One region of the Amycolatopsis sp. FDAARGOS 1241 genome, then DNA from elsewhere that is predicted to be linked to it. Evidence: riboswitches for the same ligand, from Rfam matches in the RefSeq annotation. Region 1 holds a riboswitch; each other region holds the start of a gene.
The links. A riboswitch is a leader RNA that binds a small molecule or an ion and turns the genes downstream of it on or off. The one in region 1 is predicted to bind S-adenosylmethionine.
Positions count from the first base shown of each region.

Region 2: linked by a shared signal. The riboswitch ahead of I6J71_RS02900 (methionine ABC transporter ATP-binding protein) and the one ahead of I6J71_RS13770 (aminotransferase class V-fold PLP-dependent enzyme) in region 1 are both predicted to bind S-adenosylmethionine.
Region 3: linked by a shared signal. The riboswitch ahead of thrC (threonine synthase) and the one ahead of I6J71_RS13770 (aminotransferase class V-fold PLP-dependent enzyme) in region 1 are both predicted to bind S-adenosylmethionine.

Region 1 covers NZ_CP069526.1:2,774,745-2,782,452, forward strand. Annotated here, with positions in the region: gene I6J71_RS13755 (PLP-dependent aminotransferase family protein) at 1-424, opposite strand, end outside; gene I6J71_RS13760 (Tm-1-like ATP-binding domain-containing protein) at 399-1,610, shown strand; gene I6J71_RS13765 (phosphoenolpyruvate hydrolase family protein) at 1,612-2,433, shown strand; SAM riboswitch class IV at 2,513-2,627, shown strand; gene I6J71_RS13770 (aminotransferase class V-fold PLP-dependent enzyme) at 2,667-4,010, shown strand; gene lspA (signal peptidase II) at 4,102-4,770, shown strand; gene I6J71_RS13780 (RluA family pseudouridine synthase) at 4,767-5,696, shown strand; gene I6J71_RS13785 (AsnC family protein) at 5,693-6,820, opposite strand; gene I6J71_RS13790 (DUF885 family protein) at 7,090-7,708, shown strand, end outside.
Region 2 covers NZ_CP069526.1:586,653-594,360, reverse strand. Annotated here, with positions in the region: gene I6J71_RS02910 (ABC-F family ATP-binding cassette domain-containing protein) at 1-1,655, opposite strand, end outside; gene I6J71_RS02905 (4-(cytidine 5'-diphospho)-2-C-methyl-D-erythritol kinase) at 1,693-2,661, opposite strand; gene I6J71_RS02900 (methionine ABC transporter ATP-binding protein) at 2,834-3,838, opposite strand; SAM riboswitch class I at 4,050-4,141, opposite strand; gene I6J71_RS02895 (TetR/AcrR family transcriptional regulator) at 4,514-5,098, shown strand; gene rsmA (16S rRNA (adenine(1518)-N(6)/adenine(1519)-N(6))-dimethyltransferase RsmA) at 5,089-5,928, opposite strand; gene I6J71_RS02885 (resuscitation-promoting factor) at 5,967-7,352, opposite strand.
Region 3 covers NZ_CP069526.1:2,238,479-2,246,186, reverse strand. Annotated here, with positions in the region: gene holA (DNA polymerase III subunit delta) at 148-1,119, opposite strand; SAM riboswitch class I at 1,298-1,431, shown strand; gene thrC (threonine synthase) at 1,445-2,710, shown strand; gene I6J71_RS11080 (ComEC/Rec2 family competence protein) at 2,743-5,127, opposite strand; gene I6J71_RS11075 (ComEA family DNA-binding protein) at 5,124-5,867, opposite strand; gene I6J71_RS11070 (nuclear transport factor 2 family protein) at 6,045-6,431, shown strand; gene I6J71_RS11065 (SDR family NAD(P)-dependent oxidoreductase) at 6,428-6,763, shown strand; gene I6J71_RS11060 (TetR/AcrR family transcriptional regulator) at 6,992-7,297, shown strand; gene I6J71_RS11055 (DegV family protein) at 7,559-7,708, opposite strand, start outside.

The DNA of each region.
Region 1 (7,708 bases):
TGAACGACACCAGCCGCCCGCCCGCCACGCCCGGGCCACCGGGCTGCCGGCGCCGGACGCGCGAGCCCGAGCCGGGCTCGGCCGTGAGCCGACCGCCCGCGGCGAGCTGCTCGTACGCCGTGGTCACGGTGCCGCGCGCCACGCCGAGCGCACGGGCGAGCGGCCGTTGCGCGGGCAGCACTGCGGCTTCCGGCAGCACGGCGGAGTCGACCAGCTCGGCCAGCGTGGTGGCGAGCGCGGCCGGCAGCGTCGGGCCGCAGCCGCGCCACGCGCCGAGCAGCCGGGCCAGTTCCGCCGCCGCGACCCGGTGCACGTGGACCACCTCCACCTGCCAGTTTGGACCACTTCGGCGGAAGCGGCCCATCGGTTGCGGGCCCGGCTGGGCCACCATGGCCGGCATGGCCACGGTCTGCCTCGTCGGCACCCTCGACACGAAACGCGCCGAATACGACTGGCTCCGCACCCGGCTCGAGGTCGACGGCGTGCACACGCTGCTGGTCGACGCCGGGTCCTCGGGTTCCGAGGGTGCGGACGTGCCTGCCGAGGAGGTCGCGCGCGCCGCCGGGGCGAAACTGGAGTCGCTGCGCGGCGACCGGGGCCGGGCCGTGGAGACGATGGCGCGTGGCGCGGCGGTGGTCGTGCGGCGGCTGTTCGACGAGGGGCGGGTCGACGGCGTGCTCGCGGTCGGCGGCTCCGGTGGCTCGTCGATCGCCGCGGCGGTGATGCGGGAGCTGCCGGTGGGCGTGCCGAAGCTGCTCGTGTCGACGATGGCGTCCGGCGACGTGCGCCCGTACGTGGGTGAAACCGACGTGACGCTGATGTACTCCGTGGTCGACATCGCGGGTCTCAACGCCGTGTCGACGACAGTGTTCGGCAACGCGGTGGCCGCGATCGCCGCCATGGCGCGCCGCCGCGACGAAGGCGTTCCGGTGCCGGAGCGGCCGGTGGTCGCGGTGACGATGTTCGGCGTCACCACCCCCGCGGCCGACGAAGCCCGCGCCGAGCTGGCGGGGCTGGGTTATGAGGTGCTCGTGTTCCACGCGACCGGCTCCGGCGGGCGGGCGATGGAGAAGCTCGTGACCGACGGCCTCGTCGCCGGTGTGCTCGACCTGACCACCACGGAGCTGGCCGACGAGCTCGTCGGCGGCGTGCTGTCCGCCGGCCCGCACCGACTCGAGGCCGCAGGGCGCGCGGGCGTTCCGCAAGTGGTCAGCGTGGGGGCGCTCGACATGGTCAACTTCGGGCCGGCCGACACCGTCCCGGAGCGGTTCGCTGAGCGGAACCTGTTGGTGCACAACCCGACTGTCACGCTCATGCGCACGACGCCCGAGGAGACCGCGCAGCTGGGCACGCTGCTCGGGCGCAAACTCCGGGCCGCTCGCGGACCGGTGTCGGTGCTCCTGCCTCTCGGCGGAGTGTCCGCAGTGGACGTTCCCGGCGGGCCGTTCCACGACCCGGCCGCCGACGCCGCGCTGTTCACCGGCCTGACCGAAGAGCTCGCCGGGTCCGCGGTTTCCGTGCAGCGGCGCGAAGAGGCCATCAACGACCCCGGGTTCGGGGCGGCCGCAGCGCGCGAGCTGCACCGGCTCATCGGCGAGAGGAAGTCCTGACGTGGACCGCGCGGAGGCGCTGGCCCGGCTCACCGCCGCGGTGGCCGGAGGACGACCGGTGATCGGTGGCGGCGCGGGCACCGGCCTGTCCGCCAAGGCGGCCGAGGCCGGCGGCATCGATCTGCTGATCATCTACAACTCCGGGCGCTACCGCATGGCCGGGCGCGGTTCACTCGCGGGGCTGCTGGCCTACGGCGACGCCAACGGCATCGTGGTCGACATGGCGCGCGAGGTGCTCCCCGTCGTGCGGGACACGCCGGTGCTGGCCGGTGTCAACGGCACCGATCCGTTCCGGCTCATGGGCCCGTTCCTCCACGAGCTGAAGCGCCTGGGGTTCGCCGGGGTGCAGAACTTCCCTACGGTGGGCCTGATCGACGGCGTCTTCCGGCAGAACCTCGAGGAGACCGGCATGGGGTACGGCCTGGAAGTCGACCTCGTCGCGCTCGCCCGCGAACGCGACTTGCTGACCGCGCCCTACGTGTTCGACCCGGGGCAGGCCGAGGACATGACCCGCGCGGGCGCGGACGTGCTCGTGCCGCACCTCGGGCTGACCACGAGCGGCACGATCGGCGCGCGCACCGCCGTGTCGCTCGACGAGGCCGCCGCCCGCGTGCAGGAGATGCACGACGCCGCCAAGCGGGTGAATCCCGACGTGCTCGTGCTGTGCCACGGCGGCCCGATCGCCGAACCCGCGGACGCCCAGTACGTGCTCGACCACACCGACGGGGTGGTCGGCTTCTTCGGCGCTTCCTCGATCGAACGGCTCCCGACGGAGCGCGCGATCCGCGAGCAGACGGAGGCCTTCCGCGCGGTGCGGCGGTGATCGTCTCCGTGTGAGCGCCGTCTCAGCTCACCGGACACCTCTGGCGTCCCGCCGCTTCGTTCGGTTACCTTCTGAGTCAGGTCATGAGTGCCAGCGTCAAGCCCCGGCTAGCTGGCCGGCAACCCTCCTACCGCGGTGGGGTGCCCCGGGTGAGGACCAGGCCGGTCGCGCAGCGCGACGGGCAAGCGCGGGCCCCTCGCCGGGGGTCCCCGGAACGCCGAGGAGGCACCGTCATGACTCTCGCCCTCGATCGCACCGCTGAATCCACCGAAACCGTTGGTGCGCAAGGGATCCCCGCGGTCGCCGGTGCCGCGCTGCGGGTGCCGCTGGTGACCGGGGACGAGATCGGGTACGCCAACCTCGACCACGCGGCGAGCGCGCCGTGTCTCGACGCGGTGCGCACGGCCGTCGACGAGTTCCTGCCGTGGTACGCCAGCGTGCACCGCGGCGCGGGGTTCGCTTCGCAGGTCTCGACGCGGCTTTACGAGCGCACGCGCGACATCCTGAGCCGGTTCGTCGACGCCCGCGGCACCGACACAGTGGTGTTCACCCGCAACACCACGGATTCCTTCAACCTGCTGGCGCGGTCGTTGCCGCGCAAGACTTCCGTCGTCGTCTTCGACACCGAGCACCACGCCGCGCTGTTGCCGTGGCGCGGTCCGAACGTGCACCGCGTGAGCCTGCCGCGCACGCGCCTCGCCGCGGTGTCCGTTGTGGACGAAGCGCTCGCGGCGTGCCCGGAGGGCCCGCGGCTCGTGGTCGTGGCCGGAGCGTCCAACGTGACCGGTGAGCTGCTGCCGGTGGCCGAGATCGCCGCCGTGGCCCGGAAGCACGGTGCCCGGGTGGCGCTGGACGCCGCGCAGCTCGCCCCGCACCGCCGTGTTTCCCTGCGGGAGCTCGACGTGGACTACGTGGCGCTCTCGGGCCACAAGTTGTACGCACCCTTCGGAGCCGGCGCGCTGATCGGCCGCGGCGACTGGCTGCGCGCGGCGGAGCCGTACCTGGCCGGCGGCGGTGCGACGAAGCTCGTGACCGAAGACGCCGTCGTGTGGAACACCGGCGCGGAGCGGCACGAGGCCGGCTCGCCCAACACCGTCGGGGTGTACGCGCTCGGCGTCGCGTGCGAGCAGCTGGCGGCGAACTGGGCCGCGGTGGGTGAGCACGAGGCGGCGCTGCTGGAGCGGCTGCTCAAGGGCCTGGCCGGCATCCCCGGCTGTGCCGAGCTGCGCCTGTTCGACGCCCCGGTGGACCGCGTGGGCACGGTGAGCTTCGTCGTCGATGGCTTCGAACCCGGCTGGCTCGCCGCGGTGCTCTCGGCCGAGTACGGCATCGGCGTGCGCGACGGCGCGTTCTGCGCCCACGTCGCCACCAAGCGCCTCATCGGCACGACCGGGCGCGAAGGGCAGCAGGCGGTGCGCGTGAGCCTCGGCCTCGGCAGCACCGAGGAGCACGTCGACCGGCTCGTGCTGGCGCTGCGCCAGCTCGTCGCGCGCGGCCCGCGCTGGGAGTACGCCAAGGTCGACGGCCGGTGGGCGCCGGTCGGCGACCCGCGCGAGCTGCCGCCCTTCTGCGCCTGAGTCCGCACTGGTCGGCACGCCCCGGCACTCGTGGAGTGCGTGAACGGGCGTCGGGGAGAGTGCCGGTCGCCGGGACGTGGACAATGGAGCCGTGAGCACCGAGCCCTCCTCGTCCGAACCCGGCCTGTCCGAGGCCGCCACCCAGCCCGCCGAAGCACCCGAACCGGCGGCGGCCGGTGACGCGACCCCGGCCGAAACCCCGCTCGAGCAGGCGGGCGAGTCGGCGCCGCTGCTGCCGAAGCGCCGGGTCGGGCTGGTGTTCGCGGTCGCGGTCGTGATCTGGGTGATCGACCTCGTGTCGAAGAACCTCGTGGCGGCCAATCTCGAGGGCAAGGAGCCGGTGCGCATCCTCGGCGGCCTCATCTACCTGCAGGTGATCCGCAACGCCGGCGCCGCGTTCTCCATGGCCACCGGCATGACATGGGTGCTCGCGCTGATCGCGGCGGCCGTGGTGGTCGCCATCGTGTGGCTTTCCCGCCGGCTGCGGTCCGTCGGCTGGGCGATCGGCCTGGGCCTCGTGCTCGCCGGCGCGCTCGGCAACCTCACCGACCGCATCTTCCGCGCGCCCGGCCCGCTGCGCGGCCACGTCATCGACTTCATCTCCGCCTTCGCGCCCAACGGCGAGGGCTTCGCGATCTTCAACATCGCCGACTCCGCGATCTGCGTCGGCGGTGCGCTCATCGTCCTGCTCTCGCTGCTGGGCAGGGACTACGACGGCACCACGACCCGGAGCAAGAAGAAGGCCGGGGAAGCTGCGTGAGCGCCCGGATGCTGCCCGTCCCGGACGGGCTCGACGGCATGCGCGTGGACGCCGGGCTGGCCAAGCTGCTGGGCCTTTCGCGCACCGTGGTGGCGGAGCTGGCCGAGTCCGGCGACGTGCTGCTCGACGGCAGGCCCGCGGGCAAGTCCGACCGCCTGGCCGCCGGTGGCCTGCTCGAAGTGACGCTGCCCGACCCGGCGGCGCCGGTGCAGGTCGTGGCCGAGCCGGTGGAGGGTATGAAGATCCTCCACGACGACGACGACATCGTCGTGATCTCGAAGCCGGTGGGTGTCGCCGTGCACCCGAGCCCGGGCTGGACCGGCCCGACGGTCGTCGGCGGGCTCGCGGCGGCGGGCCTGCGCATCGCGACGTCCGGCGCGGCCGAGCGCCAGGGTGTGGTGCACCGCCTCGACGCCGGCACCACGGGTGTGATGGTCGTGGCCAAGAGCGAGCACGCGTACACGGTGCTCAAGCGGGCGTTCAAGGAACGCACCGTCGACAAGGGCTACCACGCCGTGGTCCAGGGCCACCCGGACCCGATGCGCGGCACCATCGACGCACCCATCGACCGCCACCCGCGCCACGACTACAAGTTCGCCGTGGTCGCCGGCGGGCGCCCGAGCGTGACGCACTACGAGGTGGTGGAGGCGTTCCGGGCCGCGTCGCTGGCGCACGTGAAGCTCGAGACCGGCCGCACGCACCAGATCCGCGTGCACTTCTCCGCGTTGCGGCACCCGTGCGTCGGCGACCTGACCTACGGTGCCGACCCGGTGCTGGCCCGCCACCTCGGCCTCTCCCGGCAGTGGCTGCACGCCCGCACGCTCGGCTTCGCGCACCCGGCCGACGGCCGCTGGGTCGAGTTCGAAGCCGAGTACCCCGACGACCTGGCCCACGCGCTCGAGGTCCTGCGCGAGGAGAGCTACTAGCCCTCGACCGTCCAGGTCAGCGACCGCTCGTCCGGCTCGGGCCGCGGGCTCCAGCGCACCGAGACGACGCGGACCGCCTCCGGGAGGACGTACACGGTGTGGCCGCCGAGCGTCTCGCCCGGCCGCACGCCGATCTTGTGCGGCGGCCGGGAAGTCAGCGACACGGGCGCCTTGGCGACGGTCGTGCCGTCGGCCGTGACGAGCTCCAGGTAGTTGTCGGGCAGCGACGCGAACGGGATGGCGCCGCGGTTGGTGATCTCGGTGTGCACCACGACCGCCCGCTCGCCTTCTTCGAGCCGGTAGCCGGCGGCGCCGAAGAGGAAATCGGCCGGGTCCTGCACCTCGAGCAGCTGGATGGTGAGCTGCTCGCCTTCGAGGCCCTGCGCCGGGAGCGGCTCGCCGATCCGGCCGTGCTTGCCCTCGGCCGGGCCACCGCGGCGCTGCCCGTCGCCGCGCGCCCAGGACGCGGTCTGCGGCACGCCCCACGTGCTGAGCACCGGGTCCGGCGCCGGGCCGGGCTGCGCTGCGAACTGTCCGGACGGCACGCCGTACGGACCCGAGGGCGCTCCATACGGTCCCGAAGGCACGCCGCGCACCGTCCCGGACGGTCCACCGTGGACGGACGGAGCCCCACCGGAGGGCACCGGTTGTCCGGCCGGCCCTGGCGCCGAGCCCGCCCCCGGGGGCGGTCCGGAGGGCAGCCCTGTCCGGGCTTGCGGCCCGGGCCCCGCCGGCATCGCGTGCTGCGCCTGGAGCATCGGCCCGCTCGGCGGCATCCCCGCCGGAAACACTTGCCCCGCCGGCACACCGGGCTGCGGGCCGTGCGGCGCACCCGGCTGCGTCGGGGGACCGGGGCGACCGCCCGGCCCCACGACCGGCATCCCGCCCGAAGGCGGCGCCTCCTGCCACGAAGCCGGCGCCCCCGCGATCGCCGCCCGCAGCCCCGCTGGATCGCTCTCCACGCCGACCAGCAGCGGCAATCCGCTGCCGGACAACGAGACCAGCCGGTACGCGACCTCGCGCGGATCCATGCCCACCTTCGCCGCGAGGTCGTGCACGGCCGTCGTCCCTGCCTCGGCGAGGGCGGCGAGCAGGCGAACATCCACGGGATCGGTCACGGCCACCCGTTGAACGCTACCGGCCGCGCCCACCCCGGCGGGCCGGCCCCGCGCTCGCGTCGCCCGGTCCGGTGGGTGGCGCGCGGTCCGCGGACCCCGCGTGGGTGAGTCACCGCGAAACCGCGGGAGCGGCCGCGGCGCCGCGTGACCGGAACGGTTCGATCCGGCCGTTCACCATGTGTGAACGGGACGCTCGTGCCGGAACGACACCCCGAGCCCCGGTCTCCATTAGGGTCGGCAGCGCATGGCACCACGAACCCCGGGAGTCCGCACCCATGACCGTCGTCACCGATCTGGCCGACGAGCTCGTCGACGAGCTGTTCGGCTTCGAGCCGCTCTCCGCCGCGATCCTGGGCATCAAGCCCGACGCGCCGGGGCTCGGCGATCCGAGCGCCGCCGCCGAAGCCGCTTACCGCGGACGGCTCGCGGGGTTGCTGGAGCGGGCGCGGGCGGTCCCGGCCGACGACCTCGACGCCACCGACCGCGTCACGCGCGAGGTCGTGATCAACTCCATCGAGGGCAAGCTCGACTTCATCGACACCCGGTTCGCCGAGTTCACCGTGACCGACCTGTTCGTCGCGCCCGCGGCCGGGCTGCTGTCCGCCCTGCCGATGGTCCCCGTGCTGCCGGGCACCGCCGACGTGCACCTCGGCCGGCTCGCCGAGATCCCGGACTACCTGCGGTCCGTCGCGCGCCGGCACCGCGAGGGCATCGAGGCCGGGCTGGTGCCGGTCGAACGGCTGGTGAGGGGTGCGATCGCGCACCTGGACCGCTACCTCGCCGAGCCGGCGGGCGACCCGCTGCTGCGCCAGCCCGCGCCCGACGACGCGTTCGCGGCCCGGCGCGAGGAGCTGTTGCGCGACGTCGTGCGCCCGGGTTTCAAGGAGTACCGCG
Region 2 (7,708 bases), 2.2 Mb from region 1:
AACAGGGCGGCGTGCAGTTTCTCTTCGCGAGAGTGCAGCTGGTCGAGCTTGCGCTCGAGGCGGCCGAGCTCCTTCTGCGCCGCGCGGATCTCCGCGGCGCCACGTTTGGCCTCGGCCTTCTCCGGAGCGACGGCGGCGTCGCGGCGCGGGGCCACGGAGCGCAGCGTCTGCCGGCGGCTCAGGTATTCGTCGATGCCGCCGGGGAGGTGGGTGACGCGGCCGTCGCCGAAGAGGGCGTACGTGGCGTCGCAGACGCGTTCCACGAGGTAACGGTCGTGGGAGACCACGACCATCGTGCCGGGCCAGCCGTCGAGGAGGTCTTCGAGCTGTTGCAGGGTGTCGATGTCCAGGTCGTTGGTGGGCTCGTCGAGCAGCAGCACGTTGGGCTCGGCCATGAGCAGGCGGCACAGCTGCAGGCGGCGCCGCTCGCCGCCGGAGAGGTCGCCGACCGGGGTCCACTGGCGTTCGGCCGGGAAGCCGAGCTTCTCGCCGAGCTGTGACGCCGTCATCTCCTGCTTGCCGAACACCACGCGCCCGGCCACTTGCTCGATCGCCTGCAGCACCCGCAGGTCCGCGGGCAGGTCGTCGAGCTCCTGGCGCAGGTGCGCGAGCGCGACGGTCTTGCCCTCGATGCGCCGGCCCGTCTCGGGTTCGACGTCGCCGCCCAGCAGCTTGAGCAGCGAGGTCTTGCCGGAGCCGTTGACGCCGACGAGACCGATCCGGTCACCCGGACCGATGCGCCAGGTGACGTGGTCGAGCAGGGACCGCGAACCGACGTGCAGCGACACGTCCTCCAGCTCCACCACCGTCTTGCCGAGACGGCGCTTGGCGAACGCCATCAGCTCCACGGTGTCGCGCGGCGGCGGCACGTCGGCGATCAGCGCCTCGGCCGCTTCGACCCGGTAGCGCGGCTTCGACGACCGTGCCTGCGGCCCCCGGCGCAGCCAGGCCAGCTCCTTGCGCGCCAGGTTCTGCCGCTTCTCCTCGGCCGTCGCGGCCAGCCGCGCGCGCTCAGCGCGCGCGAAGATCCAGTCGGCGTAACCACCTTCGTACTGTTCGACGCGGCCGTTCGCGACCTCCCACGTGAGGCTCGCGACGGTGTCGAGGAACCACCGGTCGTGGGTCACGACCACCACGGCGATGCGGCGCGCGAGCAGGTGGTCGGCGAGCCAGCGCACCCCCTCGATGTCGAGGTGGTTGGTCGGCTCGTCGAGCACCACGAGATCGAGCTCTCCGGTGAGCGCCGCGGCCAGCGCGACGCGCCGCCGTTCGCCACCGGACAGGTTCGTGGTCGGCGTCTCCAAACCGATGGCGGTGATCCCGAGACCATCCACAATGGACCGAACGCGCGCGTCGGCGGCCCACTCGTGCTCGGCGCCGTAGCGGGCCAGCACGACGTCGCCGACCGTGCTGCCCGGCGGCAGCTCCGTCCGCTGCGTGACGACCGCCATGCGCAGGTCGCGCACGTGGCTCACCCGGCCGGAATCCGGCTCAGTCAAGCCGGACAGCACTTCCAGGAGCGTGGTCTTGCCGCCGCCGTTGAGGCCGACGACGCCGATGCGCTGGCCGGCCGCGACACCGAGCGAAACACCGTCCAGCAACGGTTTCACGCCGTACGACTTGCTCACCGACTCCAGGTTGACCAGGTTGGCCATCCGCTTCAGCCGATCCTTTCCACAGTGGACTCGATACTCACGCGTGCACGCGCGGGGGCGCGTTGCGCGGGGCGTCGTCGCCGCCCACGACGCGCGCGCCGGGCACCGGGCCGTGGGCGACGCGCACCGTGCGGCACACGCCGGCACCTGACAGCTCCGCGGCCACCTCGACCGCCGTCTGCGCGTCGGCGCAGAGGAAAGCGCACGTCGGCCCCGAGCCGGACACGCAGCCGGCGAGCGCGCCGGCATTCACGCCGGCACGCAACGTGCGGCGCAGGCCCGGCCGCAGCGAAACGGCAGCCGCCTGCAGGTCGTTGCCCAGCAGCAGCGCGAGCTGGCGCGGATCACCCGACGCGAGGGCCTCGACCACGGGGGTGTGGGAGCCGATGCGCGGCGGGTTGCCGTCGACGCGCAGCCGGTCGAGCTCACCGAACACCTTCGGCGTCGACAGGCCTTCGGTGTCGAACGCGAGCACCCAGTGGAACGTGTGCCGCGACAGCACGGGCACGAGCTGCTCGCCGCGGCCGGTGCCGAGCGCGGTGCCGCCGTAGAGGGCGAAGGGGACGTCGCTGCCGAGCTTGCCGGCGATGGCGGCGAGCTCGTCGCGCGTCACGTCGAGCTTCCACAGCGAGGCCAGCCCCACGAGCGTCGCGGCCGCGTCGGCGCTGCCGCCCGCCATGCCGCCGGCGACCGGGATGCCCTTGCGCAGCACGATCCGCACCTTCGGGTCGGTGCCCTCCTGGCGGCCGGCGTAGGACGAGAGCTCTTGGGCCGCGCGCCAAGCGAGGTTGGTGGCGTCGGCGGGCACCGAGCCCTCCCCCTCGCCGTACACCTCGAGCCCCGGTTCTTCTGTGGCGGCGACGGTCACCTCGTCCGTGAGCGAAAGCGCCTGGAAGACGGTGACCAAGTCGTGGTAACCGTCCTCGCGCAGGTCACCGATGGCCAGGTGCAGGTTGACCTTGGCCGGGACCCGGACGGTGACTGGTGGTGGTACGACGGCGAGCACCTGTCCAGCCTACGTGGCCTGGGCAGCGGGCTCCCCACCAGGAGAAAACAGGCGTTTTCAGGACAGCTGTCCCGAAGAATCGGACACGGGACCCCGAAGTACCGGACGCGGGTCCGGGGCGACGCGGATGGGCCCCTCGGCACGTGTCCGAGGGGCCCTTCCCGTACTTGCGTCAGGCGGCGACGGCCGCGCGCACCGGCTGGGCCACGTGCGCGCCGCGGTCGGCGATCCACCCCAGGGCGGCGTCGGAGCGCTCGCCGCGCAGGCCGATGCGGAACCGCGCGATCGGCGTGTCGCCGATGCGGGTGATCCCGCCCCCGATCGTGGCGACCTCCACGTCGAAGCGGCCGGCCGCCTCGGGCAGCAGGGCGCCGACGGACGCGAAGCCGATGAGGATCACGTCGGCGGAGCGGTCGTACTTCGCGGCCTGCGCTCGGGACGTCTCGATCGCCGGCAGCACGGCGTCGGCGATCCAGCTGCCGGGCTCGGCGATCAGGTCCAGCACGTGCCCGCGCTCGAGGACGGCCCCGTGGTCGAGCACCGCGACGTCGTCGCAGACGCGGCGCACGACACTGGCGTCGGGAGTGGTGACGAGCACCGTGGTACCCAGCTCCGCGCGCGCCCGGTCGAGCACGGCGAGCACGGCACCGGCCTCCTCCGGAGCGATGCCCGAGGTCGGGTCGTCGGCGAGCAGCACGGCCGGGCCGGCGGCGAGCGCCTTGGCGACGGCGACGCGCCGGAGCTGGCCGGCCGTCAGGTCGCCCGGCTTCTGCGCGGCGCGCGCCGTGAGGCCGACGAGGTCGAGCAGGGAGCCGACACGGCTCTTGCGTTGCGGGCCGTCGACGCCGAGCTGCTCCAGCGGCGTCGCGATGTTGCCGGCGACGGTGCGCTCGGCGAGCAGCTCCGGCTTGGTGCCGACGACACCCAGCTGGCGGCGGACCTCACGCAGCCGGCGGCCGTCGAGAGCGGCGGTGTTGAGGCCGTCGAGCCGAACGACGCCGCGGTCGGGGCGCTCCTGCAGCGCGATGCAGCGGGCGAGGGTCGACTTGCCGGAGCCGGCCGGGCCGACCACGCCGAAGAGGGAACCGGCCTGCACGTCGACGCTCACGTCACGCAGCGCGGGAACCGGATTTCCATTGGTGGCGAAGGATTTGGACACGTTTTCGACAGTGATCACGAAGATGCTCCTGGCAGTGGGCGCAGCACCGTTCCCGGGCGCGCCGGACGTCACCGAATAACCGTCCTTTTCGGACGGTGTGCGAAAAGGCGGAAGAAGATCAGATGTTCGCCATGGAGCGTCGACACGCACATACCGTGCGGCGACCTTCGTCAACGACACGCCGCCGGGTCAACAGGAGCGGGCGGGCAACCCTCTTCATCGGTAACAGCCTCCATCGGTCCTGGCTGTAGCACCTGCCCTGCCGGAGGGTGGTTGCTGCGACTTCGTCGAGCCAGGTCTCTCAGTCGCTCGGGATGGACGTTCTGAGTAAAGCCGATCCCATTGGGTGAACGCAAGCGCGTTGGTGCAGATCACACGAGTGGTGGTGCCCGGATACCGGGACACGCGCCGCCACATCGTGGGCGGGGATCGCTCCGTCCCCGAATTGCTTCCGAGCGAGAACACCGACGCCCATCTCCACTGTGGACGCACGATTTTCTTGGCCCAGAGGGCTTTTGGCCGACTATCTCCCACTGCCGGACGACGCTGCGTCGGCTGACGGCCCGGCGAAGTAGTTCGCCATCACGAGACACCTCGTCTTCCCAACCGGACAACCGTCCTGCTGGCGGGGCGCCGGCAGGCGTCCGTCACACGACTCTGTGATACAACCGTATCGGATACACTTGTACCACCATGCCGCGCCGGACCGACCACGAGCAGCGCCGGCGCGAGATCGCGTCGGCGGTTTGGCGCATCGCCGCGGACCTGGGGCTGGAGGCGGTCAGCATGCGCGAGGTCGCGGCCGAGGCGGGGGTGTCCCTGCGGCTCGTGCAGTACTACTTCGAGACGAAGCACAACCTGCTCGTGCTCGCCCTGCGCTACCTCCACGAACGCGGCGAGCGCCGGGCGCAGGCCCGCATCGCGGCGCAGCTGGACCAGAGCGTGCGCGGAGTGGTGCGGACCCTGCTCACCGAGCTGCTGCCGCTGGACGCCGAACGCGAACTCTCCCTGCGCGTCCACCGCGCCTATTTCAGCCGCACCCACAGCGACCCACAGCTCGCGCAGGCCTTCGTCCACGACGAGACGCCGATCGAAGACCTCGTCACCAGCCTGCTGCGCCGCGCCGTGCTCCCGCCGGGCACGCAGCCCCGGCTGGAGGCGAACCTGCTGGTCGCCGGCCTCACCGGCCTCGGCCTCGACGTGCTCCACGGCCGGTTCACGCCGGACGAGGTCCTCGTCACGCTGGACTACCACCTCGACCGCCTGTTTCAGGCTTGAGCGGCGATCCTCGCGAAGTCCTGGACGGCCAGCTGCTCACCCCGCGTCTTCGGGTCGATCCCCGCGGCCGCGAGGAGTTTCCCGGCGCGGTCGGCGGATCCCGCCCAGCCGGCGAGCGCCGCCCGGAGCGTTTTGCGGCGCTGCGAGAACGCCGCGTCGACGACGTCGAAGAGGCGCTGGCGGTCGATGTCCGAAACGGCCGGGCCGCGTTCGAAGGCCACCAGTGACGAGTCGACGTTCGGCACCGGCCAGAACACGGACCGCGGCACGGCGCCAACCTTGCGCGCCGGGCCGTACCAGGCGAGTTTGACGCTCGGCACGCCGTAGATGCGGCTGCCGGGGCCCGCGGCCATGCGGTCGGCGACCTCGGTCTGCACCATCACCAGCCCCCGCGCGAGCGACGGCAGCTCGGCGAGCAAGTGGAGCACGACGGGCACCGCGACGTTGTACGGCAGGTTCGCCACGAGCGAGACCGGTGAAGCTGGCAAATCGGCCGAGCTGATCCGCAGCGCGTCGGCGCCGACGACGGTCAGGCGGTCGGCGGCCTCAGGAGCGCGTTCGGCGGCGGTGCACGGCAGGCGATTCGCCAGGACGGGGTCGATCTCGACCGCGACGACCGACGCGCCGGCGTCCAGCAAGCCCAGCGTCAGCGAACCCAGACCGGGACCGACCTCGAGGACGACGTCCCCGGGCCCCACCCCGGCCAGCTCGACGATGCGGCGAACCGTGTTGGGGTCGTGCACGAAGTTCTGGCCGAGCTTCTTCGTCGGCCGGACGTCGAGCTCTTCGGCCAGCGCGCGGATCTCGGCAGGCCCCAGCAGTTCAACCACCGGAGAAGCCTACCGAGCTGCCGCGGAAGGGGAGGAACTCAGGCCCGCTGGCCGCACACCGGCCAGGCGCTGTAGCCGCCACGCGCGTCGCGGACCTTCTCGGCCACCGAGATCTGCTGGGCGCGGGTCGCCTGGCTCGGGAGGGACGCGTACTGGTCGCCGCCGTAGGCGTCCCAGGTGCGCTTGTCGAACTGGAGGCCGCCGTAGTAGCCGTTGCCGGTGTTGATGGCCCAGTTGCCACCCGACTCGCACGCCGCGATGCGGTCCCACGCGGAACCGTCGCCGATGGCGGGGTCCGGCGGCGTCTTCGTGCCGACCTTGATGATCTTCGCCTTGGCCTCGACGAGGATCTTGACCGAGACCTGCTCGCGCGAGACCTCTTCGCCGTTCTTCTTGGTGACCTTGTAGGTGACCATCTTCTGGCCCGGCGTGCCCGGGTCCTGAACGGTGGTCTGGCCCTTCATCAGCGTCGGGTCGTCGACCTTCTGCACGTCCGGGTCGATGGTCTCCTGCTGGTTGACCATCGAGACGCCCATGCGGCTGATGTGGACCTCGGCGCCGTCCTTGAGCGAGACGTCGAGACCACCCTGGACCGCGTCGTCCGGGCCGAGGCTCATCTTGAAGTCGGAGAGGAACTCCTTGGTGGTCACCGCGTTGGTGGTGATCTGGCGCGGCGCGTTGGTGCCGTCGAACAGCGTGATGTGCTTGAGGGTCTTGACCTGCACGGTCGAACCCTGCAGCGGCAGCTCGCCGCTGCCCGGCATCGACGTCCACGCGCCCTGCGACATCAGGTCGCCCATGCCCAGCTGGGTCATGGCCTCGCCGAGGGTGGTCGCGCGCACCCACGAGGGGCGGGCCACGCCGTCGACGACCAGGTTGAGCTGGCGGCCGCGCTCGAGCTTGATGACGCCGCCGTCGCCGACCGCGGCCTGCGGGGACGGCGAGAGCGAGTCGTGGGCGCCGACGGACAGGCCGGCGTCCTCGAGGACCTCGCCGACAGTGTCGCCGTAGCTGTGGACGGTGCGCTCCTGGCCGTCGACGTCGACGGTCACGCTCTTGTTCATCGCCAGCGCCGCGGCACCGCCGCCGCCGACGGTGATCATGACGGCGAGCACGGCGCCCTTGAGGAACCGGCGCTTCCAGGTGCGGGTGGCTTCGCGCAGGCCTTCCTCGACGGCGACCTTCTTGGTCTCCGGAGCGGCGGTGCGGTCCTCGGCCACCTCGTCCGGGAGGGACAGCGGCGGGAGCATGGTGGTCTCGGCGTTGATCAGCCGGATCAGTTCGTCGACGTCGACGTCGATCTCGGCCATCAGCGCGTCGGCGTCGGGGCCGAGTGCGACGAGCACGTCCTGCTCGGTCACGTACAGCTCGTCGGAGAACTCGAGCTCCCCGTACGCGGTGTCCTCGAGCTCGCGGTCGAGCACGGCCACCGAACCAGCGGAAGTGAAGTAGGGGCTGTCCGCGCTATGGCGCGCGCCACCCTGCCGACTACCAGTCACCGGGTCGTTCCCTTTCCCAGGGCAGGAAGTGTCGCCACTACCCGTCCTTCGTCGCGACGCACCGCTCGGTGCGCCTCTCAAGTCCGACACCCCCAGCCAGCGCCATCGTCACGGTTCCGAGTCGTACCAACCTCGGTTCCGCTTCCCCGACGTGCACTGACGTGACTGTGGGCGTATCAGCCGGCATCCGCCTTCGCGGTACCGACCGGCACGATCACGGGACAGTAACGGAGGTCGCCGGGTTGCGCAAACACCCCCCGGAGTGTCGTGACCTGTGTCAC
Region 3 (7,708 bases), 540 kb from region 1:
GCAAGCACCTGGACTCGCGCGGGCGAGCCCCGCCGCTGCCCAGCGGCCCCGGCCACCGCAGCTCGCGTGTGGCGACCGAAGGTGCCCACTCGCACCTCGCGGTGGTCGTCCGGCCGCTCGCGAGCCGGGACGCGCCTCAAGCGGCCGTCAGCGTTCACCCTTGGCGGTGACGACCTCGACGACCGCGCGTTCCAGTGCGTAGTCCGCGTCGGCCGCGACGCCCTTGACCTCGGCGTTCAGGCGGGCCACCACCTGCATCGCCGCGGTGAGGCCGTCCTGGCCCCAGCCGCGGGCCTGGCCCTGGGCCTTGCGGATCTTCCACGGCGGCATGCCCAGCTCACCGGCCATCTGATTCGGGTTGCCACGGCCGGCGGCGGAGACGCGGGCGATCGTGCGCACCGCGTCGGCGAGGGCGTCGGCGACGAGGACATGCGGGACGCCCAGCTGCATGGCCCAGCGCAGCGACTCCAGGGCCGCCGCGCGGTCACCCGCGACGGCCTTCTCGGCGACCGCGAAGCCGGTCACGTCGGCACGGCCGGTGTGGTAGCGGCGCACCGCCTGCTCATCGACCACACCCCCGGTGTCCGCGACGAGCTGCGTCGCCGCCGAGGACAGCTCGCGCAGGTCCGAGCCGACGGAGTCGAGGAGCGCCATGACGCCCCCCGGGTCGATCTTGCCGCCGGCGCGGCGCACCTCGTTGCGCACGAACGACTCGCGCTCGGCGGGCTTCGTGAGCTTCGGGCACTCGGTGATCTCGGCACCGGCCTTTTTCAGCGCCGCGGGCAAGGCCTTGGCCGCCTTGCTGCGGCCGCCACCGCTGTGCACGACCACGAGCACGACCCCGTCGGCGGGTGACGCGAGGTACGCCAGCACCGCGTCGGCCAGCTCCTGCGAAATGTCCTGCGCCGAGTCGAGCACGATCACCCGCCCCTCGCTGAACAGTGACGGACTCACCAGTTCGGCAAGCAGGGGAGCTGTGAGTTCGGACACCCGGTTGCGGGTCATCTCGGCCGTCGGGTCACTCGCCCGCGCGGCGTCCAGCGTGGCGCGGACAGCCCGCTCGATGAGCAGTTCTTCCTCGCCGAGGACGAGGTGCAGCGGCGCGGGTGCGGTGGTCACCCCGCCATCTTCTCACCCGTTCGCCGACGCGCCTGCTCCGGTGATGTGCGCCGCCACCGTGGCATCAGGTGATCGCCATGTCGTACGGTGTACCCGAGGCAGCGCACGGTCCGCGGAAAGCACGGTCCACAAAAGCCACGGTCCACAAAAGCACAGCGGCGCGCCGACAACAGAAGACCGCTCATCCAGAGGGGCAGAGGGAACGGCCCGAAGAAGCCCCGGCAACCGGCGTACAGCCTGTCTTCCCGAACTTGCGGGATAGCTGACGACCACGGTGCCAATTCCGGCCCGCTTCGGCGGGACAGATGAGGAAAGGAACCTCGCGATGACCGCAACCCTCGGAACGTCCTCCACCAAGAAGACCCTGGATCTCGGTCCTGCTGTCGAACTGGTGTCGAAGGAAGAGGGCCACCGGCAGCCGCTCGCCCCGGAGTTCGTGTCCGCCGAGGACTTCTCGCCGCTCGAGGTCGCGTACGACTTCGGCCGCGTGCGCCGCGAGGACATCGAGGCCGGCCCCAAGAACATCTGGCGCTACAAGAAGCTTCTTCCCGTCCCCTCGACCGTCGAACAGATCCCCAACACCGAACCCGGCGGCACCCGCCTGGTCAAGGCCGACCGGCTCGCCAAGGCCCTCGGCCTGAAGACCGTGTGGGTCAAGGACGACACCGGCAACCCCACGCACTCCTTCAAGGACCGCGTGGTCGCCGTCGCGCTGGCCGCGGCCCGCGAGTTCGGCTTCGAGGTGCTCGCCTGTCCCTCGACCGGCAACCTGGCCAACGCGACGGCCGCCGCCGCGGCCCGCGCCGGCTGGCGGTCGGTCGTGCTGATCCCCAAGTCGCTCGAGCGCGCCAAGATCCTCACCACCGCGGTGTACGACGGCGATCTGGTCGCCGTCGACGGCAACTACGACGACGTCAACCGCCTCGCCACCGAGCTGGCCGGGGAGCACCCGAAGTGGGCGTTCGTGAACGTGAACGTCCGCCCGTACTACTCCGAAGGTTCCAAGACACTCGGCTACGAGGTCGCCGAGCAGCTCGGCTGGCGTCTGCCGGAGCAGATCGTGGTCCCGATCGCCTCGGGCTCGCAGCTGACCAAGGTGGACAAGGGTTTCCGCGAGCTCGGCCAGCTCGGTCTCGTGGAAGCCAGCCCCTACAAGGTGTTCGGCGCGCAGGCCACCGGCTGCTCCCCCGTCTCGGCCGCTTTCCGCGCCGGCCACGACGTGGTCCAGCCTGTGAAGCCCGACACGATCGCCCGCTCGCTCGCCATCGGCAACCCCGCCGACGGCCCCTACGTGCTCGACGTGGTCAACCGCACCGGTGGCGCGATCGAAGACGTGAGCGACGAAGAGGTCGTGGAGGGCATCCGGTTGCTCGCGCGCACCGAGGGCATCTTCACCGAGACCGCCGGCGGCGTCACCGTCGCGACCGCGAAGAAGCTCGTGGAGACCGGCAAGCTCGACCCCGACGCCGAAACGGTCCTGCTCATCACCGGCGACGGCCTCAAGACGCTCGACGCCGTCGAAGGCCGCATCGGCCCCAAGGCGACGGTGCCGCCCTCGGCCGAAGCCGTCAGCAAGGCGCTGGGCTACTGAGCCGCTGACCACCGGGCCCGTGGGCCGCTCCGCTACCGGGGCGGCCCACGGGGCTCACCCCGGCGGGCCACGACCGGCCCGCCGTCACTCGGCAGCACGGCCGTGTCACCGTCCACATCGGTCCGCGTGACCAGTACGCCCAACGTTCCCAGCACGTCCACTGTGGACTTCGCCGGGTGCCCGTAGCCGTTGCCCGCGCCCACGCTGATCATCGCCGCCCGCGCCCCCACGGCCGCGAGGAACTGCGGCAGCGAATAGCGCGAGCCGTGGTGGGGCACTTTCAGCACGTCGGCGTGCAGATCCACCCCCTCGGCCAGCAGATCGGCCTGCGCGGCCAGCTCCACGTCTCCCGTCAGCAGCACCCTCCCCGCGGACGTGGTCGCCCGCAGCACCACGGAACTGTTGTTGATCGCCGTGCCGTCCTGCTCGGCGGCCGAGCGCGCGGTGACGTACCGCGGCCCGAGCACATCCAGCGACAGCCCCGGCCACTCGAGCTGCTGCCCTTCGCTCAGCTCCAGCAACGGCACGTGCCGCGTCCGCGCCTCCTCCGACACCTGCTGCCACGCCCACGCCGGCGCCCGCCCGGGCCCGACGGCGATCGCCCCCACCGCCCGGCCCTCGAACACCGACGACAGCCCGCCGATGTGGTCGGCGTGCAGGTGACTGAGCACCAGCAACGGCACCCGGTCGACGCCGAGCCGCCGCAGGCACTCATCCACCGGTCCCGGCTCCGGCCCGGTGTCGACGACCACCGCGCGGCCGGGCTCTGCGGTGGCCAGCACGACGGCGTCGCCTTGCCCGACGTCGCACTCGACCATCGCCCAGCCCCCAGGCGGCCAGCCGGGTTTGAGCACCCGCGCGGGAACCACGAGCAGCAGCACGACCACGAGCGCCACCGCCACGAGGATTCGCGCCCGCCGGAACCTGAGTGCGACCACGGCCAGCACGAGCAGTCCCGCCGCGCACAGCCCGCCCCACCACCCGCCGGGCCACGTCAGCACCGCGCCCGGCGCCCGGGCACCGTGCCGTGCGACGGTGATCAGCCAGCGGGCCTCAGGATCGGCCAGGTGCACCAGCACGTGCCCCGCGCCGGGCCACCAAGGCCCGACGACGGTCGCCAGCACGCCGAGCACGGTCACCGGCGCGACGACCGGCGCCGCGAGGACGTTCGTGACCACCGAGACCAGGCTGACCGTGCCCGCCATGCCCGCGATCACCGGTGCCGTGACCACGAACGCCGCGAGCGGCACCGCGATCCCCTCGGCGTACCCAGGCGGAACTCCCCTGCGCACCAGCGAATCCGCCCACCGCGGAGCCAGCAGCACGAGCCCCGCCGTCGCGAACACCGACAGCGCGAACCCGAAGTCCGCCGCCATCACCGGGTCCCACGCGACGAGCACGCACACCGAGAACGCCAGCGCCGGCAACGCCGACCCGCGGCGGCCCAGCCCCAGCGCGAGCAGCGCCACCCCGCCCATCACCCCGGCGCGCAGCACGCTCGGCGCCGGGCCGACCAGCACGAGGAAGCCACACAGGCACAGGCCGGCCGCCACTGCCGACACCCGGGGCCCGATCCGCAGCAGTCGGCACAGCAACAGCACGGCTCCGCAGATGATCGCCACGTTCCCACCGCTCACGGCCATCAGGTGGGTGAGCCCCGATTCCGTGAACTCCTGCTCGACCTGCTGCGGCAACGCACTCGTGTCGCCGAGGACCAGCCCGGGCAGCAGACCGGCCGGTTCCTCCGGGAGCACGGCGCACAGCTCGTGCAGGCCCGCTCGCAACGCGGCCGCCGCGCGCTGCCACCAAGGCGCCGCGGTCACGTCGACCGGTGGGCCCCGCAGGTAGGCGACCGCGGCCGTCAGCTCACCGCCCCGCGTGGGTGCGAGTCTCGCCAACGCGGTGACTTCCTGTCCCGGCAGCAAGCCGCCCCAGCCGGCCACCGGGGCGAGCAGCAGAACCCGCCCAGCGGAGTCCAGCGGGCGACCGTCCACAGTAGCCGCTTCAACACGGGTGTCGATGGCCACGGAACGCGTACCAGCTTGCTGGTCGGCGTACCCGGCGCTGTGGATCGGCCGCGGCCGTTCGGTGACCTCGACGCGCAGCGTGACCGTCATCCCGCGCGCGGCGGCCTGGGCGAGCACGTCCTGCTCCGCCGACCGGATGCGCCAGGCCGTCGGCAGCGCCACGACGAGACCAAGCACCAGCAACGCACCGGCCGCACCCACCCACCGGGTCCGCCGCCGCGCGAGCATCACGGCCGACAGCAACACCGCCACGGCGCCGGAAATCCCGGCCGCCCACCAGCCGAGTCGCAGTCCCGCGAGCGTCCCGCCCCACGCGACGAACGCCGCCGGGACGAGGCGGAAGTCGTGGTTCCGCCACGCCGGTACGAACTCCCGCTCCACGAGGCTCATCCGACCGTCACCTGCTCGCGCAACTTCTCGAACTTGCTCTCGCCGATCCCGTCGACGTCGCGCAGTTGCTCGACGCTCGAGAAGCCGCCGTGTTGCGTGCGCCAGTCGACGATGCGGCCGGCGGTGACCTCACCGACGCCAGGGAGGGTGTCGAGCTGTTCGGGCGTGGCCGCGTTGAGGTCGAGCTTGCCCGGTGCCGCGCCCGCGCCCGCAGGTGCAGACGGTGCGACGGTGATGCCGACGGCGAGCTGCTCCCCGTCGGTGAGTTTGCGGGCGAGGTTCAGACCGGACAGGTCCGTGCCCGGGTCCGCGCCGCCGGCGACACGGAGTGCGTCGGCCACGCGTGAGCCGGCCGCGACGGTGACGAGCCCCGGAGTGCGGACGTGGCCGATCACGCTGATCACGAGCTTCTCGGTGGACGGCGCCGCCGCCGCGGGCGGGTGGGCCTTCGCGCTCGGCAGCGCCGGCGCGACCTCCAGCCGCGGCGATCCGCTGAACACGGCGAACCCGGCCGCGATCAGCGCGACGACGACCACCAGGCCGGCCACGACGAGCAGCCGAGGACTCCGCAGCAGGCCGGGCAAGCCCGGGTGTGCGGGGTCGGTGCCACCCGGCAGCCAGCGCCGCACCAGGCGGCCGCCGGGCCCGACGGTGCGCGGGCCCGCCGACAGCTGGTCGGCCAGCCAGGCGAGCCTGGCGTTCACGGGAGGGCCCGGGTCACGGGCAGTCTGCTCGAACACACGTGCGACGCTAGGCGCTGATCAACACCGGCCGCGAGAGCGAATCGGGCCGCCTGTGGATAACCCACCCCTTGTGGACAACTGCCCGTCCGGAGCCCTCGATCGACGGTTCCGGTCGGGCCGCGGTGCCATGCTGGCCGCCATCACCGCGCCAGAGCGACCCGAGGGGGAACCACCATGAGCGACGAGTCCGACATCCGCACCGTGATCGAGAGCTGGGCCAGTGCCGTCCACACGGGAGATCTCGGCGGCGTGCTCGCCGATCACTCCGACGACATCGTCATGTTCGACGTCGCGCCACCGCACGAAGGCGTGCGCGGGATCGACGCGTACCGCGAGACGTGGCCGCCTTTCTTCGTGTGGCAGCGGGAGGGGGCGACGTTCACGATCCTCGAACTGGACGTGACGGCCGGCGACGACGTGGCCTTCGCCTGGGCGTTGCTTTGGTGCGGCACACCGAACGACCCGCCGGAGCAGCGGCTGCGGCTCACGATCGGCCTGCGCAAGGAGCGCGGCCGGTGGGTGGTGACGCACGAGCACCACTCGTTTGCGGTCGGATCGTGAGCATCTCCTCGATGGGCGGCAAGATCCACACCCCGATGGGCGCGTGGTACCACGGCACGAAGTTCGCGCTGGAGGGGTTGCCCGACGTGCTGCGGATGGAGGTGCCGCCCTTCGGGATCGACGTGGTCGTGGTCGTGCCCGGCGGGATCGCCGCAGAGTTGGGCGACACCGCGATGCGGCACCTCTTGGAGGTCTCGGGCGAAGGTCCGTACCAGGACGTGGCGGGGAAACTCGCGAAGGGAATGACCTCAGGCGTCAACGCTCGGCTGATGTCGCAGCCGGCGGTGATCGCGAAGACCGTCTCGAAGGCTGCCACCTCACGTCGGCCATGAACGCACTACGCCGCGGGTTTCGGCGCGAAGCCCCTGATCTTCCTGCGCCGGGTCCTGCCCGGCCGAGCCTTCGACGCCCTGATCCCGAGGGCCGTCGCGAGCTGATCCCGGAGAGCCGATGGAACCGTCCCGCCCGCCGCGCGCCGACGCGGTGCGCAACCGCACGAAGATCCTCGCCGCGGCGCGGGACCAGATCACCCGGCTCGGCCCCGATGTCCCGATGTCACGATGGACACGATCGCCGAGGCCGCGGGGGGCGCCGTCGGCACGCTCTACCGCCACTTCCCGACGAAAACCGGCCTCGTCACGGCGGTGATCGGCGAGCACAGCGAAGTGCTCACCGAAGCCGTCGAGGCGTCAGCGGTGCGAGTGGCCGGTGGGGCCGACGCGGTGAGCGAGATCTCGGCTCTGGTGAGCCACATCGTGGAGGCGGCCGCCGCGGAACGGGCGGTGAAGGCGGCGGCGCAGGACGTCGGCGCCGAGTACCTGACGCCCGATCAGGAGAGCCGCAGCCGGTCCGCGATGACCGCCTGAGCGAGGCCGCGCAACGCGACGGCCGCCTTCGCGACGACGTGACGGCGGACGACTTCCACCTGCTCCTCCGGACAGCGCCGACGGACGTCGAACCCGCGGTGCGGGCACGGTGGCTGGAGTTGTTCCTCGCGGGCTTCACGACCGGGCGGAACTGACGCGGCCGGCTCGGGATTCCTTGCCGGATCAGGAAGCTCGGTGCTCGGGCCGGAAACGCTGTGGTGCGCACCAGACGATCACGCCGGCGCGGCGGATGCAGCCGGCTCAGCCCGCGCGTTGCACGACCACGCCGAGCACACCCGGCCCGGTGTGGGCGCCGATCACGGCGCCGAGTTCGGAGACCACGCAGCCGCCCTCGCAGCCGGGAACGGCTTCCTCCAGACGGTTGGCGAGCTCGACCGCGCGTTCCGGCGA